3 regions of the Arthrobacter sp. FW306-1B-G06A genome follow, and region 1 is predicted to be linked to each of the others. Evidence: riboswitches for the same ligand, from Rfam matches in the RefSeq annotation. Region 1 holds a riboswitch; each other region holds the start of a gene.
What was found. A riboswitch is a leader RNA that binds a small molecule or an ion and turns the genes downstream of it on or off. The one in region 1 is predicted to bind cyclic di-AMP.
Positions count from the first base shown of each region.

Region 2: linked by a shared signal. The riboswitch ahead of AC3WJM_RS17815 (aggregation-promoting factor C-terminal-like domain-containing protein) and the one ahead of AC3WJM_RS00170 (M23 family metallopeptidase) in region 1 are both predicted to bind cyclic di-AMP.
Region 3: linked by a shared signal. The riboswitch ahead of AC3WJM_RS06640 (hypothetical protein) and the one ahead of AC3WJM_RS00170 (M23 family metallopeptidase) in region 1 are both predicted to bind cyclic di-AMP.

Region 1 is NZ_JBYSXB010000001.1:34,682-42,187, reverse strand. It holds gene AC3WJM_RS00185 (MFS transporter) at 1-1,184, shown strand, start outside; gene serC (phosphoserine transaminase) at 1,206-2,336, opposite strand; gene AC3WJM_RS00175 (iron-dependent transcriptional repressor DtxR) at 2,608-3,303, shown strand; cyclic di-AMP (ydaO/yuaA leader) riboswitch at 3,429-3,636, shown strand; gene AC3WJM_RS00170 (M23 family metallopeptidase) at 3,639-4,457, shown strand; cyclic di-AMP (ydaO/yuaA leader) riboswitch at 4,603-4,769, shown strand; gene AC3WJM_RS00165 (NlpC/P60 family protein) at 4,775-5,539, shown strand; gene AC3WJM_RS00160 (HNH endonuclease) at 5,789-6,289, shown strand; gene mobA (molybdenum cofactor guanylyltransferase) at 6,327-6,956, shown strand; gene AC3WJM_RS00150 (DUF6457 domain-containing protein) at 6,988-7,275, shown strand; gene AC3WJM_RS00145 (molybdopterin molybdotransferase MoeA) at 7,272-7,506, shown strand, end outside.
Region 2 is NZ_JBYSXB010000037.1:30,759-38,264, reverse strand. It holds gene AC3WJM_RS17835 (winged helix-turn-helix domain-containing protein) at 1-372, opposite strand, end outside; gene AC3WJM_RS17830 (hypothetical protein) at 1,093-1,965, opposite strand; gene AC3WJM_RS17825 (response regulator transcription factor) at 2,181-2,921, shown strand; gene AC3WJM_RS17820 (sensor histidine kinase) at 2,934-4,412, shown strand; cyclic di-AMP (ydaO/yuaA leader) riboswitch at 4,577-4,750, shown strand; gene AC3WJM_RS17815 (aggregation-promoting factor C-terminal-like domain-containing protein) at 4,753-5,490, shown strand; gene AC3WJM_RS17810 (bifunctional glycosyltransferase family 2/GtrA family protein) at 5,651-7,021, shown strand; gene AC3WJM_RS17805 (ArnT family glycosyltransferase) at 7,018-7,506, shown strand, end outside.
Region 3 is NZ_JBYSXB010000009.1:24,601-32,106, forward strand. It holds gene ptsP (phosphoenolpyruvate--protein phosphotransferase) at 1-816, shown strand, start outside; gene AC3WJM_RS06610 (HPr family phosphocarrier protein) at 858-1,136, shown strand; gene AC3WJM_RS06615 (acyl-CoA dehydrogenase family protein) at 1,347-2,603, opposite strand; gene AC3WJM_RS06620 (TetR/AcrR family transcriptional regulator) at 2,716-3,474, opposite strand; gene AC3WJM_RS06625 (helix-turn-helix domain-containing protein) at 3,535-3,930, shown strand; gene AC3WJM_RS06630 (TetR/AcrR family transcriptional regulator) at 3,936-4,556, opposite strand; gene AC3WJM_RS06635 (flavin-containing monooxygenase) at 4,627-5,721, shown strand; cyclic di-AMP (ydaO/yuaA leader) riboswitch at 5,806-5,951, shown strand; gene AC3WJM_RS06640 (hypothetical protein) at 5,954-7,021, shown strand; gene AC3WJM_RS06645 (PucR family transcriptional regulator) at 7,180-7,506, opposite strand, start outside.

The DNA.
Region 1 (7,506 bases):
TGGCCCTCCAACTGGGTCCGCAGCTTTTCCTGGCGCCGTGGGCCGGACTGCTTGCCGACCGCTACAGCCGGCGCAGGCTCCTCGTCATGACGCAATCGGCCATGGCGGTCCTGAGCACGGGCTTGGGACTCCTGGTCCTAAGCGGTGCGGCCCAGTTGTGGCATGTCTACGTGTTCGCGCTCTTGCTTGGCGTCGTCTCGGCACTTGACGCCCCCGTCCGCCAGACGTTCGTGTCCGAGCTGGTCAAGGACGACTATCTTTCCAACGCTGTCGCGTTGAACAGCGCATCCTTCAACGTCGCCCGCATGATCGGTCCCGCGGTGGCCGGCGTGTTGACGGTGGCCGTGGGGCCGGGCTGGGTATTCATGATCAATACCCTGACCTTCCTCGCGATGCTTGGCGCGATCCGGGCCATTCCGCTTTCCTCCTTGCGCGTCCAACCCCGGGCCGCCGCAGGCAAGGGACGCATCCGTGAAGGGCTTCGCTACGTCCGCAACCGCCCGGACATTGTGGTTGTCCTCGTCGCGATCTTCATCATGGGCACGTTCGGACTGAACTTCGTCCTCTTCATCGCGGCCATGGTCGGCACGGAGTTCGGCATGGACGCGGGGGCATTCGGGCTGCTCAACTCGGTCATGGCGATCGGCTCCGTCGCAGGAGCATTGCTTTCCGCCCGGCGAGGGAGGCCACGCATGCGGCTCATCTTCGCGGCGGCGGGCGGGTTCGGCCTCGCGAGCGGACTGGCCGCCCTGGCGCCGAACTACACCATGTTCGCCTTGGCATTGATTCCCTGCGGACTGTTTGCCCTGACCATGATCACGAGCGCCAACGGCTACGTGCAGTCCACCACGGAACCCGTCATGCGCGGCAGGGTCATGGCACTCTACATGGCCATTTTCATGGGTGGAACGCCCATCGGTGCACCGTTCGTCGGCTGGGTGTCCAACGTCGCCGGACCCCGGTGGGCAGTGGGAGTGGCCGCTGCCGCGGGCGCCAGCACCGCCGTCGTCGGCATCGTGTGGATCATCCGCGCGCGCCAGCTGCGGCTCCGCTTCGACCGCAGCGCCGGCGGGATGCGGTTCTTCCGGATTGAGTCCCAAAGCGCGGGTCCAGCTAATAGGGACGCCGTTAAAAGGGACAGCGCCGCCCGGGATCCCCACCCGGACGACGCTGACCAGCCCTGACCGCGGGAATGCGGCAGGCCCTTACTTCTTCAGTTCGCCCACCACGAAGTCGATGCTGGCGAGCAATGCGGAGACGTCGTCCGGCTCGATGGCAACGAAGGTAGCGATGCGCAGCTGGTTGCGGCCCAGCTTGCGGTAGGGCTCCGTGTCCACGATCCCGTTGGCGCGGAGCACCTTGGCGATGGCCGCGGCGTCGATCGAGTCATCGAAATCGATCGTGGCAATGACGTTGGAGCGGTCCTCGGCCTTTGCCACGAACGGGGTGGCGTACTCGGAAGCCTCTGCCCAGCTGTAGATACGGCTTGCGGAGTCCGCGGTGCGTCCGGAAGCGAAATCCAGGCCACCGTTCTTGTTGAGCCACTGGACCTGGGCATCCAATGTCACCAAGGTGGACAGGGACGGCGTGTTGTAGGTCTGGTTGAGCTTCGAGTTGTCGATAGCCGTCTGCAGGTCCAGGAAATCTGGGATCCAGCGGCCGCTTGCCTTGATACGGGCCGCGCGCTCCAGGGCGGCGGGGGAGAAGAGTCCCAGCCACAGGCCTCCGTCGGACGCAAAGTTCTTTTGCGGGGCGAAGTAGTAGACGTCGGCTTCGGCAACATCAACATCCAGGCCGCCGGCTGCGGACGTCGCATCCACCAGGACAAGTGAACCCTCGCCGGCGTCTTGGACGCGCTTGACCGGAGCGGCGACACCCGTCGAGGTTTCGTTCTGTGGCCACGCGTACACGTCCACGCCTGCTTCGGCCTGGGAAACCGGCCGGGTACCAGGCTCGGACGTGATGATGGAGGAAGCTTCAAGGAACGGTGCCTTGTTGGTCGCCGAAGCGAACTTGGAACCGAACTCACCGAAGGAGAGGTGCTGGGCCTTCTTCTCGACCAGGCCGAAGCTGGCGACGTCCCAGAACGCGGTGGAGCCTCCAACGCCGAGAATCACCTCGTAGCCCTCGGGCGCACGGAAGAACTGGCTAAGTCCCTCGCGGACGGAGCCCACCAGGTTCTTGACGGGTGCTTGGCGGTGGGAGGTGCCGAGGATCGTTGTCGAGGCGGCGGAGAGGGCCTCGATCTGCTCCGGGCGGACCTTGGAGGGCCCGGCGCCGAAGCGGCCGTCCTTGGGCAGCAAATCGGCGGGGATGGTGATGCTGTTGTCGCTCACGGGATGCTCCAATGGTGAAGTAGCGGCCTAGATGGGTCGTGGCAGGTGGCAAGCTGCCCCTTCGACTCCCCAATTCTGCCTGACACCGCAGGCGGGGGCAGAACCGAAGGTGTCATAGTCCGCCACGTGGAAACCATTGTTCGGCCAGCTCAGGAGAGGACGGCGGACCGGACGGTGGACAAGCGCCGGAATTATCCGGAGTAATTCCAAATAAGCTAAGCTTGGAGCTGGCGAAAATACGCAAGATACTGCGCTCGAGGAGCTGAGCTGGATGACGGATCTGATCGATACCACTGAGATGTATCTTCGGACCATTTTGGAGCTTGAAGAAGAGAACATCGTGGCTCTTCGCGCCCGCATCGCCGAGCGCTTGCGGCACTCCGGCCCCACCGTTTCCCAGACGATCGGGCGGATGGAGCGCGACGGCCTGGTGATTGTGTCCAACGACCGGCACCTTGAGCTGACTGAAACGGGCCGGAAACGCGCCACCGAGGTCATGCGCAAGCACAGGCTCGCCGAACGGCTCCTGGCAGATGTCATTGGACTGGACTGGGCCTACGTGCACGATGAAGCGTGCCGTTGGGAGCATGTCATGAGTGAGCGCGTGGAACGGCGGCTCTATGAGTTGCTGGACCACCCCACTGAATCGCCCTATGGCAACCCCATTCCCGGACTCGAAGCGCTGGGTGGAGCCGCGTCCCACGCCTTTACGGATGGCGTGGTCAACCTTCTTGACGCGATGAACGAATATTCACCTGAAAACCGGGTCACCGTCAGCCGGCTGGCTGAACCGATCCAGGTGGAACCGGAACTTCTGGTCCAGTTGGACGAGGGCGGAATCCGCCCGGGCGCCAGGGTGTCCCTGGAGCGCGTAGGGGAGTACATCTCCGTTCGCGTGCCCAATATCGAGGGCGCGCTGGAGCTGCCGCCTGAGGTCGCCTCGCACGTGTTTGTCACGGTCGCCTAGCCGGCCCGGCGGGGTCGCCCGCAAAGATAACGAAATTATTACCGTGGGGCTTAATCCCCTATAGTTAAATACTGGCGCCGATACCAAAGCGTTACCTGATCCGAAGCCGAGTTCTGCCAGCGGATCAGGTGGATTAGTCCATTCACTGGCAGAAACGGAGGAACCACCATCGGCTGTCGAAAGACGGCCTTGGGGTGAAGTCCGTAGCGGAAGTGCAAACAACGCAAGGCCCCTCCGGGTACCTTGCGTTTCGTGCCCTTCGCGCGGACCGGGTCCACGATCTCTCTGGCCCGAATCCGACAGCTAACTTCGCAGGCTTGCCAGAGAGGAAAACCTTGACCACGCAGAACACCAGGGGCCGCAGGCGCGCGTCCGGTCCTACTGCTGAGCTGCGGAGCACAAGCGCCGTCGAGCACGAGCGGCCGCGCGATCCCCATCGCGAACTTCGCCGCCGCAAGGGTCCTTTGCGACAGATGGCCGAATTCGCCGCCGCGAGCGGAGCGGGACAGAAGGCCGGAGTGGCCCTCGCCACGACGGGCCTCATCCTGACAGTCGCCATGCCGGGCACCGGCGCCATGACGGCCACGGCGGATTCAAGCCAGGCCGCCTCGGCTGTGGGCACCCAGCCCGAGATTCCGGCCGCGGCAAGCGCCACGATCGACTTCAGCCGTGCCGCAGTGTCAACCACGGCGGATCCGGACAGCAAGCTCAAGCAGCTCTTGAGCGCACAGTCCGTCGGCACCATCAAGACCTCGTCCTCCAAGGGCACCCTGGGGGCGCCCCTGGACACCCTGACCACGGCCTCGCCTTTCGGCTACCGCGTGAATCCCATCACGGGCGGTTTGGGGGAGTTCCACCGCGGCCAGGACTTCGTGGCCCAGTGCGGCACCCAGGTCCATGCTGCCGCGGCCGGCAAGGTCACCTTCGCCGGCTGGCATCCGTATGGCGGCGGAAACCGCATTGTGGTGGACCATGGCAACGGCCTGGAAACCACGTACAACCATTTGTCGTCGTTCAACGTCCAGGTGGGCCAAACGGTTGGCCGAGGCGATGTCATCGCATTGAGCGGCACTACGGGCGCCTCCACGGGCTGCCACCTCCACTTTGAAGTCATGGTCAACGGCGACGTCGTTGACCCCCTGGGCTGGCTGTAGCCAATCCGATGGAAGTCTCTCGCATGCTTGTCACGCTCCGTGACCTGAATGTGACATTCAGCCAAAACTCATGTACCGTCTAACTCGCATCAACTTTTAGAGAGTTGATGCACTCGGGTGGATTGCCTAGCTCTGCCACTGCCCGAGGTTCCGTTCGCAAAACATCGTCTGGCAGAGGCGGGGGACCCACTTTTGGTCATCTTCACCGATGGCCTTGGGGTTAAGTCGCACGACTTCCGAGAGGGAGGAGTGTGGCCGGATGACTCCCATCCGAATCCGACAGCTTACCTCGCGGGCATAGGGAGAGGCCTCTTAACGTGTCTTCACGCTCTACTGTTGCGCGCCACCGTGCCGCGGTCACCAAGACCAACTCGCTTGCCGTTATCGCTAAGACTGTCGGCAGCAACGCCGGTGGCGTAGGCCGTCAGGCAGCCGTTATCGCAGCTGCTTCCGGTCTGGTGCTCACTAGCGGTATCGCAGCCAACGCTGCAGAAACCAACGTTCCCCGCGAGTCCACTTCGACCTCCGCCCTGGAAGTCCAGTCCATCGCCCAAGCCAGCATTTCGGCCGACTCCTCCGTCGCCATCAAGTACGAACGCCCGGTGGTTTCCACCGAAGCTGCTCCGGTTGTCGCAGCTCCGGTTGCCACCCAGGAAGCCGCTCCGGCTTCGCAGGCTGCCACGGGTGCCGCTACCGGCTCCTCGACGCTTTCTGTGACCGCTGCTGTTTCGCCCGCCACGAAGGTTGCCAGCGGCAAGGGCGCAGCGATTGCTGCCGCAGCTTACGCTCAGCTTGGCGTTGCCCAGGACTGCACTGCCCTGGCCTCGAACTCCCTGGCCGCTGTTGGCATCAACTTCCACGGCTGGCCGGCAGACTACCTCTCCCTTGGCCGTACGGTCAGCGCTGCTGAAGCGCAGCCGGGAGACCTGGTCTACTACCAGAACGGTGGCATGGGCATGGCCCACATCGCTGTTTACGTCGGCAACGGCATGGCAGTCCACGGCGGCTGGAACGGTGGCACCACCGCCCTTTACAGCGTCAATGTCGGCTCCGGCCCGGTCTTCATCCGCGTTGGTGGCTAAATAGCCCCGGTTACATAGCTTCACTGGAACATCCCCGCTGGTCCGCCGGTGGGGATGTCCTGTTTTAACGAGCGTGCGCTTACGTGTCCGGCACATGAACTTTGACCGACACTGCGCTGGAACCCCCGCATGGATTCGTTGATCTGGCCTTCTGGTGTTTACTCTTAGGTTGTCGATCCACAGCCCGTACATGCAGAGGGCAGCCGGCCCTCGCGCCCCTGACGGGTGCGGCCGTGAAGAGGTACGTGCATGCGCACACTCGTTCTGAATGCTGGATATGAACCGCTGGCGGTAGTAACCTTCCGCCGGGCGCTGGTCCTTGTGCTCACCGGAAAAGCGAGCGTAGTGGCCGAAGGCGACGAGCCTGTCGTCGGGCCACAAGAGATTCTCGGACGTCCTTCCGTGATTCTGCTCAATCGCTACATCCGGCCAAGGTACAACACCATCACGGCGGTCACACGCCGCGGCGTCTTGCGCCGTGACGGTCACCGTTGCGCCTACTGCGGGAAAGCAGCGCACACCATTGACCACGTCCACCCCAAATCCAGGGGCGGCGCGGATTCCTGGGAAAACCTGGTGGCAGCGTGCTTGCGCTGCAACAACGCCAAGAGTGACCACACCCCAGCCGAGATGGGCTGGAAACTGAGGTTCACTCCGGCGGCGCCCACCGGGACTATCTGGCAAATCAAGGAGCTTGAGAAACCTGCGCCCGCATGGGATCCCTTCCTCCTGCCCGAGTCGGCGGCCTGAACCGGAATTGAGCCCGCTTCCCGGGTAATCTGGGCGGGTGGACTTTGATGCGGTGATATTGGCGGGTGGCAAGTCCTCCCGCCTCGGCGGCGTGCCCAAAGCCCAGTTGAGATACGACGGCGCCACACTCCTTGAGCGCGCCGTGGCGGCCGCACGCGGTGCGGGAAGCGTCGTCGTCGTCGGCCCGGATCCCGGCACTCTGCCGGACGGCACATTGACCGCGCGGGAGGAGCCGCCCTTCGCCGGACCCGCAGCCGCGATCGCCGCCGGACTCCTCGCCCTGGGGCACGGAGGCGAAACGCAAAACGGCGAGGAGCCGTCCACGAAGCACGCGCCCTGGGTTCTCGTCCTGGCCTGCGATATGCCCCTGGCCGCCGCCGCGGTTCCGGTCCTGCTCCGGGAAGTTGCAGGCCACCAGGACACGGACGGGGCCATGTCCGTATCCGGCGACGGTAGGAAGCAGCCGCTGCTCGGGATCTACCGCGTATCTGCTTTGCAGCGCGAAGTGCAAGCTGCCGGAGAAGAACGTGGCCTGGTCAACGCTGCGGTTTTCCGCCTGCTTGCTAGGCTTGATCTGCTGGCCGTGCCTGTCCCCGCAGGGTCCACCGATGACGTGGATACCTGGGATGACGCCGCGGCGCTTGGAGTGGACGGCGACCTGCCGTGACAACAGCTGTACCGGACAGTGGAGGCGGATCGTGAAGAGCCAGGAAGAAACGCTCGAGGAATGGTGCAGGAGCCTGCTGCAAGCGTATGAGTTGGACGACGTCGAGATCGACATCAACGAGATCCTGTCCCTGGCGGGCGTTGCAGCCCATTCGGTGGTCCGGCCGGCGGCTCCTTTGACAACCTTCATTGCGGGCTTTGCGGCCGGGCTTGCCTCGGGCTCGGGACAAGCCACTCAATCTGCGTCGATGGATGCAGCCCTGGGCCTGGCACGCACGCTCGCGAAGGACTATACGAACCCCGGAACCGACGCCGGATGACGGAAGCCCCCGAGCATGTCCCGCATGCCGACCACTTGTGGGCCGAGGCGCGGCAACTTGCCTTCGATAGCGCCACGCCCATTCCCGCCGCACCCGTTGCCCTGAAGGACGCCATCGGCAGGACCCTGGCCTCGGATGTCCACGCCTTGCAGGACCTGCCGCACTACGCGTCCTCCGCGATGGATGGCTGGGCAGTCAACGGCAGCGGTCCATGGATCCTCGCCGAACCCG
Region 2 (7,506 bases), on a different contig from region 1:
CCGGATTTCCTGGGCCAACTTGGCAATGGACGTTCCGGCGGCCGCGGCCGTGTCCTCGTCAATGCCCATGTAGAGCACGAAACCGCGGGCCACATTGTCATTAGCAACGGGACGGATAGAGCGGTCCGCTGGAGCCAAGACCGGCGTGGGCGCAGTCATCGGCGAGGCCTCGTTGGCGGGAACAGCGCGGAGCTGGCCGTAGGAGTTGGGGTTATAGCCCTGGGGGACGTAGCCGGGTGCCTGGCTGCCACCCTGCGGTGCGGGCTGGGCGTAGGCCGGGCGGTTGCCGAAGCCGGGACGCAGGCCGGCGTTCGACGCGGCCTTATTGGCGTTACGGACGGAGATGTGGACGTATCCGGATGCAACTGACATGGAGTGCTTACCTCAAAGTGAATAGCCGTCATCGCGGCTTCGAATGCTGGTCTGGTCCCCGCAATGAGATGGGGAGGGGCGCCCGACGCTGGGCAGGGGGCGAATGCCTGAAACTTGTTGGGGTCTTAAGTTAGGCATGCATTCGACAACAGCTCATCGAAGTACCAGCGGGTGCGCTGGGCTCGATCGCTGCGGCTGCAGATGCTGTTGAGTTCTTGTTCACATTTGAAGTGTGCAACGTAACAAAGGGAACTTGCAAGTAACAAAGGGCCGGACCGTCCACATTTTGAGACGAATCGGACTATTGTGCCGCACATCACAATTCACACATGTCCAAATGTGACCCATTCTCGTTCGTCACACTGGCTATTCTTGGCGCAATATTCGAATAAAATTTGATGGATTTGCCGTTTTCTGAATCTCAAGCCACGTCACGCGCTTGCCTTTGAATCTCGAGATATGAAACAACCCTTGTCCAATCCTGGATCGGCATCTCGTGAAAATTCTTTGGCAAATCGTCTGCTAGGACCCCCGCAATGGCCCTAGCCTCACGCCGCGCTCGCACTGGATGTCGTTTTGAAGGCCCGTAACGACATCAGCTCCGTGGGCCCACGCCGCTAGGGTTCCCTGGCCGTGGGGCCACGCCGGCGAGGGTCCCTGCCTGAGCTTGCGAAGGCCGGGACCCGGTGGGGACTTGCGAGGCGAGGGTGGCGGTGGGGACTAGTTGGTGGTGCCGGTTCCTTGGGTACTTGATGTGGTGGCAGTAACGATCTGGATGGACTGGGCCGTGTACTTGTCCGATTCCTTGAGCGCAGTGACCCTCACGCTGGATCCGGATTTCACATCGGCGAGGGTCAGGGTGGTGCCGCCGCTTCCGCTTCCACGTTGCCGCAGGCCTTCAGCTACCACGACGTCCGTTCCCAGCGCATAGGTTTTCGTGAACCCGTCCTCGCTCTTGACGGTCATGGAACTCGCTGAGATGTCGGTGACCGTACCCAACTGACCCGCCATGGTGACATAGCTGCCGTTCTGGAGGACCACGTATTCCGAGTGGACCGCGGCGTTCAGGCCGCCCATGCCGACGCCGAGCCCGCCAGGGCCTGCGTTCGTGCCGCCCGGGCCACCGAATCCGCCCTGGCCGTTCTGCCCGGCCCCAGGTCCCTGCGCGTTGGTGGTATCCGCGGCCGCGGTCCCGTTGCCGGCGGCATATGCACCGGCTCCTGCCGCAGCAGCGACCACCACCGCGACGCCGCCAACAATGAGCCCCTTCTTCAGGCTCCAATTCTTGAAAAAGGAAGGTCGGGGCTGTCCGGCGTTGTATTGCTGCGGAGCACCCCACCCGGCGGCCGGCTGCTGGTTCGCCGGCGCCTGCGGAGCACCCCACCCAGCGGCCGGCTGCTGGTTCGCCGGCGGCTGCCGAGGACCCCACCCGGCGGCCGGCTGCTGGTTCGCCGGCGGCTGCGGAGCACCCCACCCGGCGGCCGGCTGCCCGGCACCAGCCTGCGCAAAATCATCAAGGGGGCGGATCACCGGCTGCGGGTGTCCGTTCTCCGGCTCGGAACCAGGTACGGAGGGGTTGTTTTGCTGATCCATGGTGTTCTCCATCGAAATCGAGACTGTTTGGTCGTGATTGTTCTTGTCCCAAACAGCGTCAGCCGCTTTGCTGTGCGTTGGCTGTGTCGAACTGAAGGCTTCCCTGTGACCTGCAGAACCGCCACAACCTCCGGACAGGTGGCTAGGCTGGGACTCACAGGGTGCTCACAGCAACGGCAAAGCACTGGCAAACCGGCAGATTGGAGAGTTGTCCCATGGCATCCTCGCACTCCATGACCAACAACCTTCCGCAACTCAGCCACCCGGACGGTTCCCCCATCCGTGCCCTTGTGGTTGACGACGAACCCAGCCTCGCCGAGCTCATGAGCATGGGCCTCCGCATGGCGGGCTGGTCGGTGGCGGTGGCGGGCGACGGTCCCGCTGCGGTAAAGCTCGCCAAGGACTTCCGACCGGACGTCCTGGTGCTGGATGTGATGCTTCCAGGGTTCGACGGCGTCGAGCTGCTCGGCAGGATCCGCGCCTTTGCGCCGGAGGTGCCTGCGCTCTTCCTCACCGCCAAGGACGACGTACAGGACCGCATCGTCGGGTTGGCCGCCGGCGGCGACGATTATGTCACCAAGCCCTTCAGCATGGAGGAAGTCCTGTTGCGCCTGCACCGTCTGGTCCAACGCTCGGGGGTGGCCGCGATGGACACCGCCGAGCTGGTGGTGGGCGACTTGACCCTGAACGTCGACACGCGTGAAGTTACCCGCGGCGGCGAGGACATCCCGCTCACGGCGACCCAGTTCGAGCTCCTGCGCTACCTCATGGAGAACCCCAAGCGCGTGGTCAGCAAGGCCCAGATCCTGGACCGCGTGTGGGACTACGATTTCGGCGGCCAAGCCAACATCGTGGAGCTTTACATCTCATACCTGCGCAAGAAGATCGAGGCCAACCACCCGCCCATGATCCACACGGTGCGCGGAGCAGGCTACGTCATCAAGCCTGCCGAATAGCCGGGGCGCCGAATGTCCGCACTCTCGGGTATCCCCCGCCAGACCGACCATAGCTGGTTCAATCCTTCAACCTGGCACTTGCGCACGCGCTTGATCCTTCTCTCCATGGCACTCCTTGTGGCCATCTGCGGTGCAGTCGGGGTGGTCAGCTATGCCTCCATGGATGTGTTCCTCACGAAGCAGCTCGATCAGCAATTGATGCAGGCCTCCCACGGCCGCCCGCCGCAAGGCAACCCTGGCGGCCGTCCGGACCCGCTGGACCCGCGCGGCCAGAGCATCGGCACGCTCAATGCACGCATCCTTGCAGGCCAGGTGAGCAGCGATGCCGGCTTCTTGTCCTCCGATGCCACACGTGCGCCGTTGTCGCCCAGCGACGCCCGAATCCTGTCGGCGCTCCCGTCCGATGGCCGCCCGGTTGATCGCACGCTGTCCACTGGCGGCTACCGGCTGGTGGCCACCGAAACTCCATACGGCGATGTTGTCATCACAGGTCTCCCTCTCGCCTCGAAAGAGGACACCGAGGCCTCCCTCGTCTGGACCATGGTGCTGGTCTCCTTGGGCGGACTGGTCCTGATCGGGCTGGCCGGAACCGTGCTGATCCGCCGTACCATGCGGCCTTTGGAGCAACTCTCCGACGTCGCCACCAAGGTGTCGAAACTTCCGCTTGACGCCGGTGAAGTGGCCCTCGCGGTGCGTGTTCCGGCGTCGGCGGCCCATCCGAGCACCGAAGTGGGAAGCGTCGGCCATGCTTTGAACCTGATGCTGGACAACGTCTCGAGCGCCCTCGAGGCCCGCCAGCAAAGCGAAACCAAGGTGCGCCAGTTCGTCGCGGATGCGTCGCACGAACTACGCACTCCGCTGACCGCCATCCGCGGCTACACCGAACTCTTGCGCATGACCGAGACGTTCACCGAAGACGGGCGCAAGTCGCTGGGCCGGGTGCAGAGCCAGTCCGAACGCATGACCACCCTCGTGGAGGACCTCCTTCTCTTGGCCCGGTTGGACGAAGGGAAGGCCCCGGAATTCACCGATGTGGACCTCACGCAGTTGGTGATCGAGACCGTCAGCGACGAGAAAGTCATGGCCCCCGAGCACATCTGGCAGCTCAAGCTCCCGGATGAGCCCCTCACGGTCCGCGGCGACACCACCCAACTCCACCAGGTTTTGGCGAATCTGCTCTCCAACGCCCGCAAGCACACCGAGGCGGGAACCACCGTGGTCACGGGCGTGATGCGCTCCGCCGATGGCAGCGCCGTGGTGACCGTGACCGACAACGGCCCGGGCATCCCGCCTGAATTCCAGGGCAGGATCTTCTCCCGCTTTGCCCGTGCCGACGCCGCCCGGTCCGGCTCCGAGGGCACCTCCGGCCTCGGCTTGTCCATTGTGGAATCCATCGTTCAGGCGCACGGCGGCACGGTCGAAGTGGCGTCGCGGCCTGGCCGGACGGAGTTCGCGGTGCGGCTCCCGGCGCTCAGGACTGCCCCGGCCTGACGGGCGAACCAGAAGAGTACGACGCCGGTGCGCGGCGCGCGCAAGTCGACGCACCGGCGTCGTGATCTCCGTTACCTAAATGTGACTTAAGCTGGATCCTCCTGTACCGTCGAATAGGTGCGCTGGATCATTCCGGCCACCGCCGGGTAGGCGCCGAGCTCTGCCACTCCCCGGTGCCCAACAGTCCAGGCAGAGACGGGGGACCCAGGTCTCCGGGCAAGCGCTCATGTTGAGCCAGCCCTAGGGGTGAAGCCGTGCCGCCACGTTCCGCTGTGGCCACGGCCGGATGACCTCATCCGAATCCGACAGCTAACTCCGCAGGCGTCGAGAGGCAATCACCATGTCTGATTCCAAGGATCAGTCGCGCCCTGTTGCGCGCCACCGCGGCGAACCTGCCCGGAGAAACAAGTCACGTTCCACGCTGAGGCGAGCCGCCTCGAACCTCGGCACCGGCCAGCGCATGGCAGTTGTTGCCGGCGTCGTTGCCGTGTTCCTCGGCGCAGGCGCTGCCACCCAGGCCGCCGGACAAGCCATCAACGCCCAGGACATGAGCCGCACGTCCGAATCCCGCACGGTGGATCACTCAGCCACGCCTTCGGCCACCGCCACGCCGTCGGCGAGCGCAAGCGCGAGCCCCAAGCCGAGCACTGCGTCGACGCCAAGCCAGGCGGCCGCGCCCGCTCCAGCCGCCGTCGCGCCCCAGGCTGCCGCACCGGCCGCACCCGCTGCACCCCCTGCTCCAGCGGCACCGGTTGCACCCGTCGCCGTCGATGATCCCTCCGGCGCCCAGGCCTACGCCGCAAGCATCCTTCCCTCCTACGGTTGGGGCCAGGGCGAAATGTCGGCCCTGATCACCTTGTGGAACAAGGAATCGGATTGGCGCACCACTGCCACCAACGCCTCCAGTGGCGCTTACGGCATTGGGCAGTCGCTGCCGGCCGAAAAGATGGCGTCCGAAGGCGCCGACTGGCAGACCAACTACCAGACGCAAATCCGCTGGGGCCTGAACTACATCAAGGAACGCTACGGATCGCCGTCCGCGGCATGGTCCTTCCACTTGGCCCACAACTGGTACTAAGCCAAGAGCCAACCACAAAGTACGTCGAGGTCCGTCCCTTCCGGGACGGGCCTCTCCGTTTCTTGGCCAGGCAAGTGATGCGCCACGCTGGTCACACATCCACAGCCACGTCACAGGTTCCGCCTAAAGCCTTCATATTCGGCAACGGCACTCTGGATACATGACGCTCATCGAATCCACCTCCGGAACCCTGAAGGACCCCGCGGTGGTGCCGCCGGGCCTTCCCGTCCAACCCAGCACTCCCATCCAGCGCAGCACGGGGCTGCGCGCCCCCGTGGACACCCACACCGCCATCCCCGTCCTCGACGTCACCATCCCCGTCTTCAACGAGGAACGCGATCTCGAAGAGTGCCTGCGCAGGCTTCACGGCCACTTGCGCGAATCCTTCCCGCATGGCTTCCGCATCACCGTGGCGGACAACGCGAGCACGGACGGCACGTTGAAAATCGCGGAGCGCGTAGCCCGGGAACTGCCTGAGCTCGCGGTTGTCCACCTTGACGAGAAGGGACGCGGCAACGCCCTTCGCAAGGTGTGGCTTGCATCGCCGTCGCCCGTTCTGGCTTACATGGACGTTGACCTTTCCACTGACCTCGCCGCACTGGCGCCCCTTTTGGCGCCGCTGATCTCCGGCCATTCGGACCTCGCCATCGGCACCCGACTGACCCGTAACTCGCGGGTCGTCCGCGGCCCCAAACGCGAGTTCATTTCGCGCGGATACAACCTGATGCTGCACTCGTTCATGGGTGCCCGCTTCAGCGATGCCCAGTGCGGCTTCAAAGCGATCCGGGCAGACGTCGCCCAGCAGATCCTCCCGCACACCATGGATAATTCGTGGTTCTTCGACACCGAACTCCTGGTCCTCGCCGAACGCTGCGGGCTCCGGGTCCACGAAGTTCCCGTCGACTGGATCGACGATCCCAATTCCAGCGTCGACGTGGTGCGGACCGCCCTGGCCGACATCCGCGGCATGGTCCGGCTCACCCGGGATCTCGTCTCGGGCCGCATCCCCATTCCGGAACTGCGGGCGGCACTTGCACGCGGGCCGCTCCCGGCGTCGTCCCGCATCGCCGAGCAAAGCCCGCGCAGCAGCCTATTCGGGCAATTGGTCCGGTTCGCCGCGATCGGCGCTGCGTCCACCCTCGCCTATGTGCTCATCTTCCTGTTCTGCCGCGGCTTCATGGACCCGCAGCTGGCGAACTTCCTGGCGCTGCTCGTCACGGCCATCGCCAACACCGGCGCCAACCGTCGCTTCACCTTCGGCATCCAGGGCGGCAATCCCGTTCGGCACCACTTCGAGGGGTTGATCGTCTTCGGGATCGGCCTCGCACTCACCTCCGGGGCACTCGCCTTGGTGCATAGTACGACGACGCCGGACCGCTGGGGCGAGCTTCTCACCGTGGTCGCAGCGAACCTCGCCGCCACGGCAGTCCGCTTCCTGTTGTTCCGCCTTTGGGTCTTCCGGCAGCCTGCGGCGCCGTCGGCTGAACCCAGGACACAAGCCAAAACGCGCACAGAAACGGCAGCATCATGACCTCCACGATCACTCCCGCAAGCACAGGACTCGCCGCCGGAAATGCTGACGCCGGCCCCGCCGTCGGGATTGCCGACGCACCGCGCCACTCGGCAGGCCCATCAACCCCGGACGCCACGCCCCGCTGGACCCGATACGCCTTTGGCCGGCAGCCCCGCTGGGTGCGGCCGTCCGCCGCCGGGCTCCTCGTAGCCACCGCGTTCCTGTATCTCTGGAACCTCGCGGCCACCGGTTACGGAAACTCCTTCTACGCAGCGGCCATTCAAGCCGGCACCAAGGACTGGACGGCGCTTCTGTTCGGTTCGCTCGACGCCGGCAACGCCATCACCGTGGACAAGCCTCCGGCCTCCTTGTGGATCCCTGCTTTGGCGGGCCGGATCTTCGGCTTCTCTCCCCTGAGCATGCTGGTTCCCGAGGCGCTGATGGGCGTGGCCGCCGTTGGATTCCTTTACTTGACGGTCAAGCGGGTTTCCGGACCAGGCGCT
Region 3 (7,506 bases), on a different contig from region 1:
TTCTGCTTCCTGGAACGCGACACCGAACCGACGGTGCTGGAACAGGCCGCCGCGTACAGGGGCGTGTTCGACGCTTTCCCGGGCAAAAAGGTTGTACTCCGCACCCTCGACGCCGGCGCCGACAAGCCCCTTCCCTTCCTCACCGACGCCACCGAGCCCAACCCTGCCCTCGGTGTGCGCGGCTACCGCACCGACTTCACCACGCCCGGTGTTTTGGACCGCCAGCTCGAGGCCATCGCCATCGCTGCCGACGAAACAGAAGCCGAGGTGTGGGTCATGGCACCCATGATCTCGACCGCCGCCGAGGCCGCCCATTTCGCGTCGATGTGCGATGCCGCGGGAATCAAGACGCCCGGCGTGATGGTGGAAGTTCCCTCCGCGGCATTGACCTCGGCGTCGGTCCTCCGACACGTGGGCTTCGCGTCCCTCGGCACCAACGACCTCACCCAGTACGCCATGGCCGCCGACCGGCAACTCGGACCCCTCGCCGAACTCAACACCCCGTGGCAGCCCGCCGTCCTGCGCCTCGTCCAGCTGACAGTGGCGGGCTCGGCGGAAGAAGGCAACGGCAAACCCGTTGGCGTCTGCGGTGAAGCTGCCGCGGACCCGGCCCTCGCCGTCGTACTCGTTGGCTTGGGCGTGTCCACACTGTCCATGACCGCCCGCTCGCTGGCCGCCGTCGGAACCGTGCTCAAAACGGTGACGTTGGAACAGGCACAGGAGCTCGCCAGACTGGCGCTCAGCGCACCCGATGCGCTTGACGCGAAGGCCTGGGTCCGCGCCAAACTGCCGATCCTCGAGGAACTCGGGCTCTGAGCCCAGCCGTACTGCCCCCTACCTGAACACAAGGAGAAACCATGCCCGAACGCACCGCCACCATCGCCAGCCGCTCCGGACTGCACGCCCGTCCGGCGGCGATTTTTGCGGAAGCCGCGGGGGAATCCCCGGTTGAAGTGACCATCGCGATGGCCGGTTCGCCTGCCGATGACGCGCTCGACGCCGCCAGTATCCTTTCGCTCATGACGCTCGGCGCGGGGAAGGGCGACGTCGTCGTGCTTCGGGCCGAGGGCGACGGCGCCGACGCTGCCCTCGATTCCCTGGTGACACTGTTGGAAACGGACCTCGACGCGGAGTAGGCGCCTCCCCCTCAAACGCTCGCTCACATATGGTGGCTTCCCGCCAGACGCTCGCTCACATATGGTGGCCTCCCGCCAGACGCTCGCTCACATACGGTGGCTTCCCGCCAGACGCTCGCTCACCGTTGATTGGCGAGCGAGCGTCCGGGATTTTGGGCTCATATCTGAGCGAGCGTCTGGGGGGCCGCGCCGGGGGCGGGGGATACCGTTTTAGGCGAAGGCGGAGATGCCCGTGATCGAGCGTCCGATGATCAACGCTTGGACAGTCTCTGTGCCTTCATAGGTATGGATGCCCTCTATGTCGGCGAAGTGCCGGGCCACGCGGTTGGCCAACAAGATCCCGTTGCCACCGAGCAGGTCGCGGGCGTTCGAGGCGATGCTGCGGGCAGTGCGAGTGCAGGTGAACTTCGCGAGCGCCGCCTGCGCGGGAGTCAGCACGCCCTCTTCGTCCAGCTTGGTCATCTGCATGACCATGAGCTGCATGGTGGCGAGCTCCGAATGCATCCGGGCAAGTCGCTCCTGCACAATCTGCGAAGCGGCCAGTGGGCGGCCGAACTGCCGGCGTTGGGCCGCGTACTGCACCGCGGTTTCGTAACAGGCAGTGGCGTGCCCGACGGCGGACCAGGCCACTCCCAGCCGGGTCGCCAAGAGCACCCGGGCTGTGTCCTTGAAACTCCGGGCACCCGGGAGCGCGTTTTCCGCCGGGACGAAGACATCCTCAAGGCGGATGTGTGCCTGCCAGATTGCCCTGAGTGACAGCTTGCCGTCAATGGTCGTGGCGGAGTACCCGGGGGAATCCTGGGGGACGAGGTATCCGTGAACCTGCCCGTCGTCGCCACGGGCCCAGACGACGGTCAGCCCGCCGATTGAGCCGTTGCCGATCCATTTCTTTTCACCGTTGAGCACATAGCCGCCATCGACGGCGGTCGCAGTCGTCTCGAGTCCCACCGAATCGGAACCGTGCGCGGGCTCGGTCAAGGCGAAAGCGCCATATTCCTCGGCCCGGGAAAGCGCGGGAAGCCAACGGTCCTGCTGCTCTGGGGAACCGCATTCCGCCACGGACCGCAAAGCCAAGCCGCCCTGGACAGCGACCACCGTGCCGATGGAGCCGTCCCCGCGGCTCAGTTCCATGGTGACCAGTCCGGCGGCGGTTTTGCTCATGGCCGGGAACCCGTCGACGTTGATTCCGTCGCGCAGCAGATCAAGTTCACCCAGGCGCTTCACCAGATGGAGCGGATACTCCGCGCGCTCCCAGTACCCCGCGATGACCGGGAGCACGTCGTCCTGGACAAAGGTCCGAGCGCGGTCCCAGTAGGCGCGGTCTTCGCGGCTAACGTCCTTGAAGACGGACGCCGGGTCCGGGTCCAGGGATTCGTTCAGGACATACTCGGGCTCCATGGTGCCGGCCGGAAAAGCTGCGCCGACCGGGAATATGGCATCCAGTTCCTCGGAAGCGCTGTTGGACATCGTCGTCATGGGGGATCCTCGCTCGGGGTTGCGATCTACGACTCCCAGCATGCGCTGACACTCAGTTTCATGTCAAGGAACTCAGTTCCACCATGGATTCTGCTGGATCGAACTAAGCCAGGGCGTCCCGAACCGCTTGAAGGATCCGTTCTGTACCCGCTGCCGGATCGAGGACAGCAACCACGACGGCGGGCCGGCCGCCTGGCGCGGACGCGGCACCGGCTGCGTCGCTACCCGCCTCGCCGGTTGAAACATGGGCGAAAGTGTCCGCCAACGCGCCCAATTCACGCCCGAGCCGCGCGGCCAGCTCTTCGGCTTCAGCTTCCCGCACATTGCGCTCCGCATCCGCCTCGCGTTCGCCAGCAGAAACCGCCCGCAGCCATTGGCGCAGGACGCTGTTGTGCACAGCAACCACCGACGCGGCAAAGGCCACGGCCGTGACCTCGCGGCTTTCGCCCTCGGGCAGCGCGGAAAGAAGATGATTCCGGAAAGCCCGTTGATAGCGATGCGTCATGACCAGTTCACGGTCACGAAGAGCCGGCACTTGATGCAGAAGCTCGTAGCGGGCGAGGGAGGTTCTCCAGTTGCCCACATGGTGGCCAAAAACCAAGAGCGCGGCATCCACGACGGCACGCAACGGATCCGCCGTCGTCCGCGCAAGGAGGTCCTGGACCCGCGCCAGAATACGGTCGTGATCAGCGAAAACAATGTCCTCTTTGGAGCCGAACTTGCGGAAAAGCGTGCTCCGGCTGATCCCTGCGGCATCGGCAAGATCGTCCACGGAGGTCGCGTCATAGCCTTGCCGCACCAGTAGATCGATTGCCGCGGCCACGGCGAGCGCGGGATCCGGATTGGCGGGGTAGTTGACCATAGGCGTGAATCTAACACGGCGGCGTAACCGCACAGCCTTGAGCGCGGCTAGGCTTCTGCCATGGCATTGATAGCTCCCCGCGTGACGCCTGGCTTGCCCGCGGACGACGCCCGTAACCTGGCGCGCTCACTCCAGGACAGCAACGACATCACCGTCTTCGTGGATGGCACGGTCCACCGGCTGCCGGATGAGGCGAGGGACGCCGTCGTCGACCTCCTTGGCAGGCTGGGCCGAGGTGAAGCTGTGACCGTGAGCAGCGTCGAGGAAATGCTCACGACGTCGAGAGCGGCCGAACTCGCGGGAATCTCGCACACCTACCTGCGGAACATGACTGACCGTGGCGAAATCCCGGTGGAATACCGCGGCACGCATCGGCGCATCAGGCTCGCGGACATCATGGCGTGGCTGGAAACCCAGAAGAAGACGGCCGCGGCGGAAGAGGAAAGCAACAAGTAGAAAAGCTACGCGAGGGCGGCCTTGAGCGCAGCGTGGACCCAATCCCGGTAGCGGTCCAATCCCCAGGCGAAGTCCAGCACGAGTGACCGGTAGGTGTCCGGATGACCCACCGACCAGATCACGGCAGCGGCTTGCTCGTCGCTCATGCCGGAGCTCAGTGCCCCGCGCCGCCTGAGCGCGGCCGCAGCTTCCGCATAGTTCCGTAGCCGGGTTTCGGCCCGGTCCCGCTCCACTTTTGCGGCTTCGGCGTCGACGGCGGAGGCCTGCCGCATGACGGTGAACAATTGGGTGCTCCGCGGATTCACCTCGGCAAACCAGTCGGCCAACAGCGCCAGGACCGCTCCGGCGTCGGCGGCTGCGGCAGTCCGCTCGCGCATGGTCTCCGGCACGGTGCGAGGAGCATCCGGACCCGCAGCCGTCGCGTCGACCACGGCGGAGAGCAGCGCAGCCTTGTTGCCCACGGAGTTGTAGATGGTCTGGACGGCCACACCTGCTTGCTCGGCAACGGCCCCGATAGTGGTGGCCACATACCCTTTGCTCAGAAACAGCTGACGGGCGGCCTCCACCACGGCAGCTTTGGTTGCGACAGCTTGAGCTAAGCGCCTGTCATTGTGCCGGATTTCCACGAAAAAAGAATATCATTCCAGTTAGTGGAATGCTATTCTAGTGACCTCGGACACCTCAGGAGGCTTCGCGATGGACAGCAATGAGGCAGTGAACACGGTAATTGTGGGCGCCGGGCAGGCGGGCCTCGCCACCGGATACCACCTGAAGAAGCACCGGCAAGATTTCCTCATCCTGGACTCGCAGGCCCGCGTCGGCGACGTGTGGCGGAGCCGATGGGATTCCTTGCGTCTCTTCACCCCGGCGCAGCACGATTCCCTTCCCGGCCTGCCGTTTCCAGCCGCCCGGGGGACCTTTCCCGGCAAAGACGCCATGGCCGAATACCTCGAGAATTACGCCACGAACTGGGAACTCCCGGTACGCCATGGCGCCCGCGTCGTCGGCATCGAGCGGGAGGACGGCCGGTTCCGGGTGCAGTCGAGCACCGGGTCGATCCTGGCGAGAAACGTTGTTGTTGCCACGGGCCCGAATACACAGCCACGGGTCCCGGCGTTCGCCAGGGATCTCGATCCCGGCATCCACCAACTGCACGGAGCGGAATACTCCAACCCGGACTCAATTCCGCCCGGAGATGTCCTGGTGGTCGGCTCCGGCACCTCCGGCGTCGAAATCGCCTTGGAGCTCGCACTCACGCACCGCACCTACATCGCAGGAAACCCTCCGTTCCACATTCCAGGCCCCGTGACGCGATACGCCGGCGGGCTTTGGTGGCTCTTCATCCACAAGGTGCTGAACAGATCCACCCCTATCGGCCGCAAGGTCGCGCTCGGGTTCACCCAGCACGGCGCGCCACTGATCCGGACCTCAACGCGGGAGCTCGACGCCGCGGGAGTCACCCGCCTACCACGCCTGAAGGGCACGCGCGATGGCCAACCCCTGACCGATGAAGGTCACGCGATACCGGTGTCCACGGTCATCTGGGCTACTGGTTACCAACCGGACTTTGGCTGGATCCAAGGACTTCCCACGGATGGGGACGGCTGGCCGCTCACCCTCCGGGGCGCCGTGGAACAACTCCCAGGACTGTTCTTTGTGGGCATGCCCTTCCAATACGGGTTGACCTCCGGCCTCGTGGGTGGGGTCGGCCGCGACGCCGAACACGTCGCGGGACTCATCGCCGGCCAGGCCGGGCAAAAACGGGTCACCGCGCCCGTTATTCAAATGTGACTTTGCATGCCGGCTGTTGTAACGTCGAGGGGCGACCCAGTCCCCAGCCGGGCCGCTTCCGGGTTGACGCCGAGCTCTGCCGCAACCCGGAATCCGCCAGACCCGCGGCAGAGACGGGGGACCCAGAGTCTCCGGGCCCACTTCAGGCCCTTGGGGTGAAGCCGCCACGCGCGGCCGGACGGCCTCGTCCGAACCCGACAGCTAACCTCGAAGGCGTTGAGAGGCAATCACCATGTCCCCAACCATGGATCAGCCTCGCCGTGCCCAAGTGGCGGGCGAGAGCACCAAACCAACCGGACGTCGTCGGGCCACAGACAGCGAACCGTTCATCGCTGCGCCGGCTTCCGAACCTTTGAGTTCGACGGCGGCGCCCACCCCCACGGCAACACCGACGACGGCGGCGCCCACCACGCGCGCGGCCGCCCGGGCGGCCGAACGGAAGCGGGCCTCCGAAGCCAGCGAAACTGCGGCCATACAAACAGTGCCTGCTGCGGCGGCAGAACCTGCCACCGCGGCCATACCGACGGTGTCTGCTGCGACCTTGGCTCGCGCGACAGCAGAGTCGGCCAAAACCGAGAACGCAGCCACAACGGCACTTCCCGCGGCAACCCGCGCCGGCGCCGGTCCGGCGCCCCTTACCGGTTCCTCCTTCAGCCGTGAACCACACGCCGTCCTCAAGAAGGCCGCCGCCGTCCGGACGATGAGCAACCGAATGGCAGTGGTGACAGGTGCCCTAGGCATCTTGTTGGCCGCCGGCTCCCTGGGACAAGCCCTCGAGTTGCCCTTCTTCGGCCAGGAATCCCGCGCCCAGGACGCTGCCAGCGCAGACAGCCAGGACTCCACGCAATCCAGCGCTCCTTCCACGACGCCAAGCACCTCCCCCAGCGCTGCGGGATCACCTTCGGCAGCTACCCCGAGCGCCAAGTCCGGCCAGGCCGGGGACCCGGCGCAGCATTCGCCGCAAGGACCGGCAGCTGTCGAATCGTCGAGCGTCCCTGCACCATCGATCTCCGTTCAGGTTCCGGCCCTCCCGTCAGCGCTGCCCCCAAGCCTCACCCCGGCGCCTGTTCCTTCCACCCCGGTTCCGGCCCAGCCTGCGCCGGCTCCCAGCCCCGGTCCGACCGGACCCGCTAGCCCAACCCCGACACCGGATCCGACGGATCCAGCGTCTCCGACTCCCGCACCCACAGGTTCTTGGAAGCCGCTGACCCCGGCCAGCCCCACACCGACGCCACCGCCTACCCAACCGGGCGTCGATCTTGGGTCGATTCTGGACGCAGCAACCAAGGCACTGCAGTGAGGATGGGAGGGCATCGAGCATTTGCCGTCGAGTGGCACGGACGATGCTGCCGGAACACCCGGACGCAGATGATTCAGCACCGCCCGGACCGCTGGCGCTGCAGCCTTCAGTTGAGGCAGTTCAACAAGTAGGCCAGCGCGGTTTCCGGTACCTGCGCTTCAAATCCGCGGTCGGCCAGCCCAGCGGCGCGCCTTGAGCGTTGCGTGGAGTTCGAGCCGGGTGGCGCCATTCAGCGGATCCGCTCCGATAAGCTGGCGGACCCTGGCCAGTCGGTTGTAGATGCTGCTGCGGTGCAGGTGGAGCTTCGAGGCCACATCCTGAACGGAGCCGTCGCTGTCGTAAAGGAGTTCGAGCACGGGCAGCAGCTCGCCGTTGCGGTCGGCGTCCTCGATCTCCTGGAATTGCACGGAACCCGAATCGTCCCACCCCCCGGGCGCCTGTAGCCGTTCGAACAACTGGTAGATCCCGGCCGAGCGGCTGTCCAC